One region of the Chromobacterium haemolyticum genome, then DNA from elsewhere that is predicted to be linked to it. Evidence: riboswitches for the same ligand, from Rfam matches in the RefSeq annotation. Region 1 holds a riboswitch; the other holds the start of a gene.

The links. A riboswitch is a leader RNA that binds a small molecule or an ion and turns the genes downstream of it on or off. The one in region 1 is predicted to bind FMN.
Region 2: another riboswitch for FMN. It lies ahead of ribB (3,4-dihydroxy-2-butanone-4-phosphate synthase); the one in region 1 lies ahead of GYH29_RS10615 (class I SAM-dependent methyltransferase).

What each region holds. Positions count from the first base shown of each region.
Region 1 is NZ_AP019312.1:2,348,854-2,356,062, forward strand. It holds gene hrpA (ATP-dependent RNA helicase HrpA) at 1-3,473, opposite strand, end outside; gene GYH29_RS10610 (YfeK family protein) at 3,559-3,924, opposite strand; FMN riboswitch at 4,008-4,170, shown strand; gene GYH29_RS10615 (class I SAM-dependent methyltransferase) at 4,264-5,001, shown strand; gene GYH29_RS10620 (N-formylglutamate amidohydrolase) at 5,066-5,851, shown strand; gene GYH29_RS10625 (PP2C family protein-serine/threonine phosphatase) at 5,924-7,135, opposite strand.
Region 2 is NZ_AP019312.1:388,534-395,742, reverse strand. It holds gene GYH29_RS01805 (hypothetical protein) at 1-199, shown strand, start outside; gene proB (glutamate 5-kinase) at 399-1,517, shown strand; gene GYH29_RS01795 (ABC transporter substrate-binding protein) at 1,596-2,669, shown strand; gene GYH29_RS01790 (hypothetical protein) at 2,718-3,125, opposite strand; gene ruvB (Holliday junction branch migration DNA helicase RuvB) at 3,235-4,269, opposite strand; FMN riboswitch at 4,358-4,504, shown strand; gene ribB (3,4-dihydroxy-2-butanone-4-phosphate synthase) at 4,629-5,288, shown strand; gene GYH29_RS01775 (ATP-binding protein) at 5,342-6,751, shown strand; gene GYH29_RS01770 (hypothetical protein) at 6,748-7,209, shown strand, end outside.

The DNA.
Region 1 (7,209 bases):
GCGCGGGTTTTCTGGTCGTTGAAGGCTTTCTCGTTGCGCGGCAGCGCGTCGTCGCCAATGAAAGCGCGGTCGCAGATGCAGGCGATGGCGTCGGCCAATAATTCGTCGATATTGGCCACTGCGCGCAGCTGCAGGCCCAGTTGGGTCATGCCGGGCAGGCCCTTGGACAGCTGCTTCATTTGTTCCTTCAACTGCAGCTGCAGCAGGCGGATCACGCCCTGGCGGTGATGGCGCTCGGCTACCAGCTGAGTGTCGAACAGGCGAATCGCCACCTTATCTTGTTCCAGCGTCAAGGCCGGATAGCCGGTCAACTGCTGGCGGCCGCGGGCAAACTGTATGCTTTCCGGCAGTTCGCCGAAGTCCCAGCTGCTGACCTCGTCGCGCTCGAATTCCGCGCTCGTATCGCGGAAAGTCAGTTGGGCGGCCTGGCCGAACTGCTTTTGCAGCGCCAGCAGATCGCGTCCCAGTCCAATTTCCTGCTTGCCGTCGTCGATGACGCGGAAGTTGAACAGCAGGTGAGCCGGCAGCTCCTGGGCGCGGAAATCGTCGATGTCCACCTTGACGCCGCCGGTCTCGCGCAGGATGAAGCGCGCCAGCTGCGGCGCGATAGGCTGTTGCGGGTCCGGGTTGCCGCTAAGGAAACGGGTGACGAAGTCCGGCACCGGCACGCAGCAACGGCGGATTTGCTTGGGCAGGCCCTTGATCAGCTGTTGCAGCTTTTCGCGCACCATGCCGGGCACCAGCCATTCGAAAGCCGCCGGTTGCAAGCGGTTGAGGATGGCCAGAGGCACGTCCAGGGTGACGCCGTCCAGCGGGTGATTGGGTTCGAAGCGGTAACGCAGCTTGAGGCGGCCGTCTTCCAGCTCCAGCCATTCCGGAAACTGGTTTTCGGTGACATGCTGCGCGGCGTGGCGCATCAGTTCTTCGCGCGTCAGATGCAAGAGCTTGGCGTCGGTCTTTTCCGCTTCCTTGCGCCAGGCCTCGAAGCTGGCGGCGTCCACCACTTCGGCCGGAATCCGTTCGCTGTAAAAGGCGAACAGCGCTTCCTCGTCCACCAGCACGTCCTGGCGGCGGGCCTTGTGTTCCAGCTGCTCCACTTCGCGGATCAATTGCTGATTGCGCTGGAAGAAGGGCGCGTTGCTGACGTAGTCCATATTCACCAGCGCGCCGCGGATGAACAGCTCGCGCGCTTCTACCGGCGCGATGCGGCCATAGCTCACTGGCCGGCGCGGCACCAGGGTCAGGCCATAGAGAGTGACGCGCTCGCTGGCCACTACTTCGCCGCGGCTCTTTTCCCAGTGCGGGTCGAAATAGTGGTATTTGACCAGGTGCGGCGCCAGCTTTTCCACCCACTCAGGCTCGATTTTGGCCACGCAGCGGGCGTAAAGGCGGGTGGTTTCCACCAGTTCCGCCGCCACCAGCCATTTAGGCTTGGCTTTTTTCAGGCCGGAACCGGGAAACACGTGGAAGTTAACGCCGCGAGTGCCTTGGTAGTCGTCGCTTTCCTGGTTTTTCATGCCCAGATTGCCGATCAAGCCGGTTACCAGCGCTTTGTGCAGGTTTTCATAGGCGACGGCGTCTAGCTGCTGGCGCTTTTTCTGCGTCATCTGCGCGTCCGGCTGTTCGGCGTCGGCGTGGGCCTGTTCGCGCTTGATCAGGCCCAGCTCGCTGGCGATGTCGGCCAGCTGCGCGTGCAGTTCGCGCCACTCGCGCAGGCGAAGGTGGGACAGGAAGTGCTCGTGGCAGGTGTTGATCAGCAGACGGTTGGATTTCTTGTGCTTGAGCGCGTCGGAGAAGAAATCCCAAAGGTGCAAGAAGGACAGGAAGTCTGACTTCTCGTCGTTGAAACGCGCCTGGGCGCGTTCGGCCGCCTCGCGCGCTTCGAACGGCCGCTCGCGCGGGTCCTGCACGCTCAAGGCGGCGGCAATGATCAGTACTTCGCGCACGCAGCCGAAGTCGCGGCCGGCCAGCAGCAGGCGGCCCACCTTAGGGTCCACCGGAATCCGCGCCAGCTCTTTGCCCACGCTGGTCAATTCCCCCTTGTCGTCCACCGCGCCCAGCTCGGTCAGCACTTGGTAGCCGTCGGCGATCAGACGGCTGCTGGGCGCTTCCAGGAAGGGGAAGGCGTCCACCTTGCCCAGCCGCAGCGCGGCCATGCGCAGAATGACCGCGGCCAGGTTGGAGCGGACGATTTCAGGATCGGTGAACGCCGGGCGTTGATTGAAGTCATCTTCGCTGTATAGGCGCACGCAGATGCCGGCCTCGACACGGCCGCAACGGCCAGCGCGCTGACGCGCCGCCGCCTGGGAAATTTTCTCCACTTGCAGCTGTTCCACCTTGGCGCGCGGGCTGTAGCGGTTGATGCGCGCCTGTCCGGTGTCGATCACGTATTTGATGCCGGGCACCGTTAGCGAGGTCTCGGCCACATTGGTGGCCAGCACGATGCGGCGTCCGCCGGACGGCTTGAATATCTTCTGCTGGTCCTCGTTGGACAGCCGCGCGAACAAGGGCAGGATCTCGTAGCCGCGAATGCCGGCCTTGCGCAGCTTTTCCGCGGTTTCGCGGATCTCGCGCTCGCCAGGCAGGAAGACCAGCATATCGCCCGGGCCCTGGCGCGACAGTTCGTCGACGGCGTCGACGATGGCGCCTTCCATTTCCACTTCGCGCTCGTCTTCGTCGCGCTGCGCCAGCGGGCGGTAACGCACTTCCACCGGATAGGTGCGGCCGGAGACTTCAATCACGGGCGCGCCGTCGAAATGGCGGGAGAAGCGGTCGGCGTCGATGGTGGCCGAGGTGACGATCACCTTCAGGTCCGGCCGGCGCGGCAGCAGCTGTTTCAGATAGCCCAGCAGGAAATCGATGTTGAGGCTGCGTTCGTGCGCCTCGTCGATGATGATGGTGTCGTAGGCTTCCAGGTAGCGGTCGGTCTGGGTTTCCGCCAGCATGATGCCGTCGGTCATCAGCTTGATTACGGACTTTTCCGAGAGCTTGTCGGTGAAGCGGACCTTGAAGCCGACGTGTTCGCCCAGCGTGGATTTCAGCTCTTGAGCGATGCGGCTGGCTACTGAACGCGCGGCCAGACGACGCGGCTGGGTGTGGCCGATCAGTCCGTGCACGCCGCGGCCCAGCTCCAGGCAGATTTTGGGCAGTTGGGTGGTTTTCCCGGAGCCGGTTTCGCCGCAGATGATCACCACCTGGTGGCGCTCGATCGCGGTTTTGATGTCGGCCAGTTTCTGGTTGACCGGCAAGGCGTCGTCGAAGTCGGGCTTGGGCAGGTGGGCGCGGCGCGCGGCCACCTTGGCGGCGGAGCGTTCGATCTGAGCCTGAATGTCGGCCAGTTGCTTGTCCGCAGGCTGGTTTTTCTTCAGTCGCTCGGCGGCGTCGCTCAGTTTGCGGCGCAAAACGTGGCGATCGCGGATCAGGCAGGAGGGCAGGTCGGCCTTGAGTTGGGCCAGCAGCTGGGCAGCAGTCATCGGGAAAAGAACACTGGATTACAGGAAAGCGGCGATTATAACAGCTGCGTGGCGCTGCGGCAGGCCGGGATTCCCGGCCTGCCCGCTATTTCCGCTGGCGATAGCGGCTTAGCTCGGCCTTGAGCCAGGCGGCGCTGGCCACCGGCTGCGCCGCGCCGCAACGCACTTGGTAGGCCTTGCCGCTGATGCTGCTCTGGGTGGCCGCGCGCTCGATGAAGCTTTCCGTGCTGCTGACCCAGTCTTTTTTCAGCAGATACTGGTATTTGTCGTTCAGATGGTCGCGGGCCTCCTTGGAGCCGTACCAACTGCCATTTCGATTGAACTCGCAGCCGGATTTGGCCAGATAGTCCAGCAGGTGATTGATCTCGGTTTGGGCTGCCGGCGCCGGCGCGGCGAAGGCGGTGCCGGCGCTCAGGACAAAAGCCAGCCAGACTGGCGGTTTCAGGGTCATGCCTTGCTCCATCGCAATCAGAATGCGCAGACTATGCGCGATGCGGCCGGGCTTGTCCAACCCTGGCGCCGCCTTTATCCTGTGCCTGTCTTCAGGGCGGGGTGAAACTCCCCACCGGCGGTAAGCCGCGGCGCATGCCGGCGGCGAGCCCGCGAGCGCCGCGCCATCGTTTCCACGATGCGCGGGTCAGCAGATTCGGTGCGAAGCCGAAGCCGACGGTGAAAGTCCGGATGAGAGAAGACGCGCGCCAAGCCGGGAACGGCTGGGCTCGCTTTTGCGCGTCGGCATAGCCGCGCGTCGCCCTGGAGCGCTTCCCTTAAGTCTTTACGGAGCCTCCAAATGCAGCAAAACATTTATGACCATCCGGTCTTTTTCGCCCAATACCAAGCTTTGCGCGACAACGATAGCGGCCTGAACGGCGCCTTGGAACAGCCCGCCTTGCGCGATGCGCTGCCGCCGCTGTCCGGCGCCGATGTGCTGGACCTGGGCTGCGGCTTTGGCGATTTCGCCCGTTGGGTGCGCGCCCAAGGCGCGGCCAGCGTCACCGCGGTGGATTTGTCCGAACGCATGCTGGAGCAGGCGAGAGCGCGCACTCGGGATTCCGACATTCAATACCTGTGCGCCGGCATCGAGGACTTTCAGCCGCCTGCGGGCGCTTATGATCTGGCGGTGTCGTCGCTGGCCTTGCATTACGTGGCGGATTACGCCGCAGTGGCGGCGCGCGTGTTCGCCGCTTTACGGCCCGGCGGTGTGTTCGCGCTGACGGTGGAGCATCCGGTTTGCACCGCAAGCCCGCAAGGTTGGGCGCTGGACGAGGCCGGGCGGCAGAAGCATTGGACGCTGGACGCGTATTTTCAGCAGGGCGCGCGCGAAACCCGCTGGTTTGTCGACGGCGTGATCAAGCATCACCGCACGGTGGAAAGTTATGTGGCCGGCTTGTCAGGCGCCGGTTTCCAATTGCTTCATCTGGGCGAGCCCGCGCCGGACGAGGGGGCGATGGCGCGTCAGGACGGTTTGCGCCCGCACGCGCGCCGCCCGGCCCTGTTGCTGCTCACTGCGCGGAAGCCTGTGCTCTAGCGCCGCTATTCCGAGCCGGTGCGCAGAACCAAGCGGCGCCGGCCCGGTCCAGCAAAGATCGAGCATGCGGTTCGTGTTTACGGGGAGGGGAGCGGTGAGAGTCAAGCTGGCAGTAGGGGTTCTGGTCCTGGCGCTGTCGATGGCGCCCTCCATCGGCAAATCGCCGCCTGCGCGGGCCATCATCGAACCCGCTCACATTGTAGAGGCCATCCAGTTGCAACAGGCGGCGGACGCCGCCAAGGACCAGCCGCCGCAAAACGGCGAGCCTTGGTTTGCTGTGCGGGAGGGGACGCTCCCCATCATCGTGACCGCGCCGCACGCCACCAGCCCGTTTCGCGAAGGCCAATACCGGTTCTCCGACGGCGGCGGCACCGCGGCCTTGGCGGCGATGCTGCACCAACTGGCAGGCGCCACCGCGATCTACACCACCCGCGCCTCGCCGGCCGATCCCAATTACGATGACGACAACGCCTTCAAACGCAAGCTGGCGGTGCTGATTGCCGACAAGCGCCCCATCCTGGTGCTGGACCTGCACGGCAGCCATCCATACCGGCCTTACGACGTGGACTTCGGCACCTTGAACGGGGCCTCGTTGCTAGGCAAGCCGGAGTTGCAGCAACGACTGGAGCTAAGCCTGCGGCAACAGGGCGTGCTGAATGTTTCGGATAATTACTTTGCCGCGTCCAAGCACCAGACCATCGCCAAGTTCGCTTCCCGGCGGGGCGTGCCGGCCATCCAACTGGAAATCAGCAGCACCTGGCTCACGCCTTCGGACAGCAACCTGGCTGCGCACCGCTTCGCCCAGCTCTTGCAGGCGCTGGTGCGCTATGCGCGCGAAATTGAGGAATGAGGCAGCGGCGCTTCAAGCCTAGTCGTCTTCATAGCCATAGCCTGACGAAGCACAGCAGACTTGAACAGCCTCTCAGGCGTCGTGCCAGCGAGATCGGTCCTTCGCCTCGTGTCCGGAATCTCCCTCAGGCTTGCTCGCATGCGCAGGCGAACGCACCACCAATAGAGACGCATCATCCAGCATGGCTTCATTTTGACGGTGCCGTTGCAACGCTTGCAGTACGGTATTGCCGACCCGGCCCGGCCAGCCGGCCTGAACCGCTTTGATTACGCCGTCCAGGCCAAACATTCGGCCATTGTCTGCCTGAGCCTCGGTAATTCCGTCCGAGCAAACGACCAGCGCATGCTCCGGGCGCAACACGCTGGTTTCCAGCGAGCGGTCGAACTGACGCGCCGCCAAAATCCCTAAAGGAGGGTGCTCAGAGCGGAACTGCTTGATCTTGCGACCCTGCGGATCAAACATCAGCGCGCAAGGAATGCCGCCGTTCCAGACTTGCAGACATTGGGCGGCCGCGTCGATCGAAATGATAATGCCGGCCACGAAACGGCCAAAAGGGAGCAGGCGGTGCAGCTTGTCGTTAATCGCCGCGGCGATGTCGCCCAGCGCGGCTTGTTCCTGAGCAAGGTCGTAAAAGCACTCCACTGCAGGAATAGCACTGATCGCGGCGGTTAGGCCGTGGCCGGTGCAATCGGCCAGCATCAAGTATTCTCGTCCGCCGGAACGCGCATAGCAGACCAGATCTCCGTTGAACTGCGAGGCGGGGCGTAAATGGCGCCAGACGTGCGAGGGCAGCTCCAATTGCTGCCGGTTCAGACGTTCAATCAGTTCCAGCGCGTAACTTTGTTCCCGTTCATTGTTGAGGAAGTAGCGTTCCAGGCGCACCGCATCCTGGTTGATCTGCCGCTGCATTTGGGCGATGCGCAAGAACACCTGGATCTTGGCCGTTAACAAGTCCGGACTGACTGGTTTGGTCAGGTAGTCGTCACCGCCTGCTTTGAGCCCCTCTATCAGATCTTTTTGCTGACTCAGGCCCGTCAGAAAAATGATGGGAACCCAGTGTTCGCCGAACAGTGTCCGCAACTCCATCGTGGCTTGCAGCCCGTTCATCACCGGCATGATGATGTCCATCAGGATCAGGTCGTAGTCGACCTCCTTGCATATGGAAACGGCTTCCCTACCATTGCAGGCAAGATCGCATTGATACCCTAAGTCTTCGACAAAGGTACGAACCATCAGGCTATTGGTGGCGCTATCGTCCACCAACAAAATTTTGGGCTGATGCATGCTGTTTCCATTGCGTATCAGGAAAGGGAAAGCAAGCGGAGAAACCGAGAGTAGCGCCAATTACATTGGCATTA
Region 2 (7,209 bases), 2.0 Mb from region 1:
CAGCTTTCAGTTCGCCTTGCTGCTGGCCACGCCTGCAGGAATGCCCAGATTGCTGTTGATGGCTGGACGCCCGTATAGCCAGTTACGCGAATTCCGCCTACATGACGGCGAACGGGAAAGCCTGATCCGGGTATCGCGTTTACACACGCAGACTCCGCTGTTCCAAATCATGGAATACCGCGATAGCGAGCATTTCTGACTCAGATCAAGCTTTTATCTTGCCGCGGACCCTGCCGAATTGCACGGTCCGCATCAAAGCCCGTGTAATCAACAGGCTGCCGACACCATGATGGCGTCGCTTTGCCGCCATCGGATCTCCGCCCCGCCGGAGACGGTCCGGCATGCTCTTTTTCGGGTAAACTCCCCCGCATCTATCGTTTTGACTCATGGAGTTTTGGATGCGCTCGGTTATTCACGCCGCTGACCGGATTGTGGTCAAAGTCGGCTCCAGTCTCGTCACCAATGACGGCAAGGGCCTGGATATGGCGGCGCTCAATCGCTGGGCGGCGGAAATCGCCGAATTGAAACGGCGCGGCAAACAGGTGGTGCTGGTTTCCAGCGGCGCGATTGCCGAAGGCTGCCAACGACTAGGCTGGACCGTGCGCCCCAAGGGCGTGCATGAATTGCAGGCTGCCGCCGCAGTGGGCCAGATGGGCCTGTGCCAGGCATATGAAACGGCCTTTCGCGGCTTTGGCTTGCAGACCGCGCAAATCCTGCTGACCCACGAGGACTTGGCTGACCGTACCCGCTATCTTAACGCCCGCTCCACATTGACCAGCCTGTTGAACCTGAACGCGGTGCCCATCATCAATGAAAACGACACCGTGGTCACCGACGAAATCCGCTTCGGCGACAACGACACCCTGGGCGCGCTGGTGACCAATCTGATAGAGGCCGACGCGCTGATCATTCTCACTGATCAGCAAGGCCTGTACAGCGCGGACCCTCGCAAACACCCCGACGCGGAATTCATCCATGAAGCCATTGCCGGCGAGCCTCGGTTGGAAGAAATGGCCGGCGGCGCCGGCTCCAGTGTGGGCACCGGCGGCATGATCACCAAGATTCTCGCCGCCAAGCGCGCGGCGCGCAGCGGCGCGGCCACCGTGATCGCCTGCGGCCGCGAGCATCAGGTGCTGTCGCGCTTGGCGGACGGCGAGGGCATCGGCACCCAGTTGCTGCCGCCCACCAACCGCATGGCGGCGCGCAAGCAATGGTTGGCCGATCATTTGAAATTATCCGGACGCCTGGTTCTGGACTCCGGCGCGGCGTTGGCGGTGCGGGAACGCGGCACCAGCCTGCTGCCTATCGGCGTTTGCGCGGTGGAAGGCGATTTCCTGCGCGGCGAGGCGGTGGCCTGCGTCGATCAGGAAGGCAAAGAAGTAGCGCGCGGCCTGGTCAACTACAGCTCCAGCGAAGCGCGCACCATCATGCAGAAGCCCACCCGGGAGATTGAAGCCTCACTCGGCTATATGATCGAACCGGAATTGATTCATCGCGACAATATGGTCGCTCTGTAACGGATGCGGTGGCGCCTCGACGCCTCCGCTCCGTCTCCGTTTTTCCATTCCATTCTTTGAACTAAAGGATTCACGCGTATGAAAAAGCTGGCCCTTTCGGCGCTTCTGGCTCTGACTTGGGGCTCGGCAATGGCCGAGGACGTACTCCATATCTACAACTGGAACAACGCCTTGTCCGCAGACACCGCCAAGCGTTTTGAGCAATCGTGCAAATGCCGGCTGGTGCAGGACTATTACGGGGACAACGAGGAGATGCTCGCCAAACTGGCCGCCGGCGCCAAAGGCTACGACATGGTCTTCCCCACCGCCTTCGCCGTCAGCACTCTGATCAAGCAGGGCAAAACCCAGCCGCTGAACAAGGCGCAGCTGCCCAACTGGAAGAACCTCAATTCAGGCTACCTGAGGCTGAACGCGCCGTTCGACGCCGGCAACAAGGTGGCAGCCCCCACCGTTGTGTCGCTGACCTTGCTCGGCTACAACGAAACCCAGTTGCAAAAAGCCGGCGTGTTGCCGCAGGCCAACAGTTGGGCCTTGATCTTCGATCCTGCGGTGCTGGCAAAAATCAAAGGCCGGGTCACTGTACTGGATTCGCAGCGCGAACTGATGTCCGCCGCCCTGCTCTATCTGGGCAAGGACGCCAACTCCGTCCAGCCAGCAGACTGGAAGGCCGCGGCCGACGTGATCCGCAAAGCCAAGCCCTATTGGGCCGCCTTCAACAACCAGAGCTATATCAAAGAGCTGACCGTAGGCAATATCTGGGTGGCCCACGGCTATTCCAACGATTTGTTCCAGGCGCAGCAAGACGCGCAGCACGCCAAACGACCGTTCAAACTGGGCTACCAGCCACAAAAGGAAGGCAATATCCTGGCGGTGGACAATATGGTGATTCTGAAGGATGCTCCGCGCCCGGACTTGGCGCACCGCTTCATCAACTTCATGCTGGATGGCAAGAACGCCGCCGAAATCTCCAACCAGATCGGCGCGACCAACCCGGTCAAGGCAGCCGAGGCTTTCTTCAAACCGCAGATCAAGGCCAATTCTGTGATCATGCTGGAGCCGGCCAAGGGTAAGTACGTGGCGCTGAAAGATCTGGACGTGAAGTCCCGCCGCGACTTGAACCGCCTGTGGTCGCAGATCAAGATCGGCCGCTGAGCCAAGCCCCGTTTCAACGAAAAATCCCGGCCCATGGCCGGGATTTTTTCATTCTTCTGGAGGCTGCTCGCCTTTACGCATCTCCACCGCCTTCATGATCACATAGGCCAGCATCGCGCACAGAAAGAACAACAACATTACCCAGGCAATCGAGCGCAGCGTGTCGATGAAGGTGTTGAACAACTCCAGCAGCCATCGTTCGCCGGTCAGCTCCATCACGGTGCTGCCCTTGCCCGCGGCCGGCGGCAAGTACTTCTCCAGCGACCACTGCCGCACCCCGCCGGAAACGCCGGTGACCACGATGGCGAAGAAAATGTACTTGCGCCAGGCGTCCGTCAAATCACGCCCTAGAACCCGCGCCAGAATTTTGTTGACCGCCGGATCGAAAAAACGCGCGGTGAATACCGAGGTGGCTATCGCCACCGCCAAGGTCAGGCCAAACAAAGCGTAAAACATAATCGTCCCCCGCCGCAGCGGAATGCCGTGTGAATCCGGAATTGTACGCCTGAGCGCCGGCGGCGGCGATCAAGGGATTGCCGTCCTGCTGCGCGCAGGCGACACCACCTCAATCCTTGAGCGGCAAGCCAAAGTGCTGATAAGCCAGCGCCGTCGCCATCCGACCGCGCGGGGTGCGCTGCAGATAGCCTTGCTGGATCAGGAAGGGTTCGATCACGTCCTCGATAGTGTCGGTGGACTCGCCGATGGCTGCCGCGACGTTGTCCAAGCCCACCGGCCCACCGGAAAACTTCTCCAAAATGGCTTGCAGCAGCTTGCGGTCCATCACGTCCAGGCCGGCCGGGTCCACGTCCAGCATCGCCAGCGCGGCGTCCGCCACCTGGGAGCTGACCACGCCGTCGGCCCGGACTTCGGCGTAATCCCGCACCCGGCGCAGCAGCCGATTGGCGATACGCGGCGTGCCGCGGCTGCGGCGCGCCACTTCGAACGCGCCGTCGTCGGCCAATTTGACGTTCAACAAGCCAGCGGAACGGTTGACGATGCGGGTCAGTTCCTCGGCGTTGTAAAACTCCAGCCGCGCGACGATGCCAAAGCGGTCGCGCAGCGGATTGGTGAGCATGCCGGCACGGGTGGTGGCGCCCACCAGGGTGAACGGCGGCAGATCAATCTTGACCGAACGCGCCGCCGGCCCCTCGCCTATCATGATGTCGATCTGATAATCCTCCAAGGCCGGATAAAGGATTTCCTCCACCACGGGGCTCAGCCGGTGAATCTCATCGATGAACAGCACATCGTGCGGCTCCAGATTAGTCAGCAGCGCCGCCAAATCCCCGGCCCGCTCCAACACAGGTCCGGAGGTCTGCCGCAGATTGACGCCCATTTCGCGGGCCACGATATGCGCCAAGGTAGTCTTGCCCAGCCCAGGCGGGCCGAACAGCAGCACGTGGTCCAGCGCTTCGCTGCGGCGCTTGGCCGCCTCGATGAAGATTTCCAGCTGTTCGCGCGCCTTTTTCTGGCCAACGTACTCGTCCAACAGTTTGGGCCGTAAAGCGCGCTCCAACGCCTCCTCCTGGCTGGACAGGCTTTGCTGGGTGACGATGCGGGGCTCGGGCGCGCCGCCGTACAGGTTGTCGGTTTCAATCATGGTGTCAGCCGCCGGCCAAAAAAACGAATGTCCAATCTTACCACCGCGCTATAATCGCCGCTGGCCCGCCCATCGCGGCGAGCCAACGCAACGTCTTCAGGGCGGGGTGCAATTCCCCACCGGCGGTATGATCGCAAGATCGAGCCCGCGAGCGCTTCCGCTTCCCGGCGGAAGGTCAGCAGATCTGGTGACAGGCCAGAGCCGACGGTAATAGTCCGGATGAGAGAAGACGACATCGCCGTCCGCCGCGCTGCGCGCGGTCGCGGCGTGTTCGCTGCGCGCTTGGCGCGCGGGTGGGTTCGCGCCTGCCCTTTTCACGCCCTGGAACCTGTTTCTCAAACTATCCGAGGACCGTTTCCATGAGTATCGCCACACACCCCGACACCCTGTCCCAACGCGTCGAAACGGCGCTGAACGCCTTGCGCCGCGGCCTGCCGGTCATCGTTCCCGACGATCACGACCGCGAGAACGAAGCCGACCTGATCCTGGCCGCCGACGCGCTGAACGAAGCCGAAATGGCGCGCCTGATCCGCGATTGCAGCGGCATCGTCTGTCTGTGCCTGACCGCCGAGCACGCCGCACGGCTGCAATTGCCTCCGATGACCCAACGCAACGGCAGCCGCTACGGCACCGCCTTCACCGTCAGCATCGAAGCCGCGCAGGGCGTATCCACCGGCGTATCCGCCGCCGACCGGGTGCGTACTATTCAGGCAGCCGTCCACCCGCAAGCGCAGGCCGGGGACGTGGTCAGTCCCGGCCATGTCTTTCCGCTGGTGGCGGCAGAAGGCGGCGTGCGGAGCCGCCGCGGCCACACCGAGGCCGCTGTGGAGCTGGCGCGGCTGGCCGGCTTCCAGCCCGCCGGCGTGCTCTGCGAGCTGATGAACCCGGACGGCAGCATGATGCGCGGCGCGCAAATCGCGGACTACGCTCAAACGCACACGCTGCCCATTCTGAGCGTGGCCGAGCTGGCTGAATGGATTTCCCGCCAGAACTTAGCCGCCGCTCCGCTGTCTGCTTGATCTTTGCCCTTAAGCCGCGGGCATGCGCCCGCGGCGTCGACGCCGACCCCATCATGCTTCGTTTCGTTTCTTTCCGCAGCCTGTTGCTGGCCAGCTTTCTGATCGTCGCCGTCGTGCCCTCCGCCGTGCTGATCCAACTGCGCAACGAGTTGGGACACGCCGCCTCCACACTGCGCTCGCATCAGGAACAAGCCAAGGAATGGCTGGACGCCAACCGCGTGTCGCGCGAACAATCCATTCAGTTCGAACGCGCCACCCGCCAGGCCCAGATCCTGAAAGACCGCGCGCTGGCCAACACCGCCGCCGGCGCCTGGCAGGAAATCGAACTGGCGCAACGCAAGCTGCAGCGTGGCGACGACGACGAGCTGGCGCTCAGCGCCCGGGCCATCCTAGCGATCCAGCCGCAGCTCCAGGGCCTGCCGGCGCGCTCCGGCGCGCAACGCGACCGTTTGTTCCGCCAGCTGGACCTGCACCTGACGGCGCAGGGCCAGTTGATCAACCGCCAACTGGAACAGAGCCAGCGTCAATGGCAGGATTCGATCACCGAGATGCGCCGCACCGCCGACCGTCTGGCCTGGTTGTCGCTAGCCTCCGCGCTGGCGCTGGCGCTGGCGATGACCTTGTTGATCAGTTGGCCGCTACGCAAGCTGCAAGCCAAAATCGCGCGGATGAGCGATGGCGCGCGGCTGCAGGACTGGCGCCAGTCCGGCCCCGCCGACCTGCAGCGACTGGCCCGCGAGCTGGCCCAACTGGACCGCAGGCTGGCGGCGCTGGAAGAACAGAAAGGCCGTTTCTTCCGTCAAGCCTCCCATGAGCTGAAAACCCCGCTGGCCGCCATCCATGAGGCCGCCGCGCTATTGCGTGAAGAAGTGATAGGACGGCTATCCGCCCAACAACAGGAAATTGTGGCCATCCTGCAAAACAATGCGCAGACCCTGCGCCAACGCGTGGAAGCCTTATTGCGCTATGATGCCGGCCAATGGCTGTCCGAGACGCTAACCGTGGAAACCTTCGATCTGCCGGCGCTGATTACGGAACGGTTGCAGGTCTGTCGTCCTCTGCTGCAAGCCAAACGTCTCGCCGCCAAAGTCCAGGGCGACGCAGAGCGGGTTAACGGCGACCGCTCTAAAGTAGAGACCATCCTGGACAACCTATTAATCAACGCCATTCGCCACAGCCCCACCGGCAGCGCCTTGAACATCCGTCACGGCCGCGATGGCGGCGGCGTCTGGCTGGAAATCAGCGATCAAGGCCCCGGCGTGCCGGAAGCCTATCGAGAAAAGATTTTCGAGCCGTTCTGGAGCGGTTCGCCGCCGCCGGACGAATTGCCCGGCACCGGGCTGGGCCTGGCGATGGCGCGCGGTTTCGCCCAATTGATGCGAGGCGAACTAACGCTGGAACCCACGCCCCAGAACGGCGCCTGCTTCCGCCTTCAGTGGCCGGAACCGGAGAACAAGACATGAAGACACTTTGCCTTTTGACCCTCAACACACGACGGCTGCTCTGGCTTTGCAGCCTGCTGGTCCTGAGCGCCTGCGCTCATCAGCGTCAGCCGGCCGCCGCGCCGGCCGCGCCCATCATCCGTTGCCCGGACGCCAATCAAATCCTGCTGCTGCTGAACCAGACGCGGGAAATCCAGACCCTGTCCCTGACCGGGCGGGAAAGCTGCGGCAGCAGCCGCTTGCTGTCTCTGCTCCAACAAGCGCAAACGGCGGAGAACCGAGCCGATACGCAAAAAATACTGACTCAGTTGGAGAGCCTGCTTGCCAAGACCGACAACCTGGACCCGGCCAGCCTAGGTCTTGCGCGGCTGCAGCTCCAACAATTTCAAGAACGACGCAAGCTGGCGGAAGCGCTGGAGCGGCAACAGGCGCAGAACCGCGACCTGCAGAAACGCTACGACGATCTAAGCGGCAAGCTC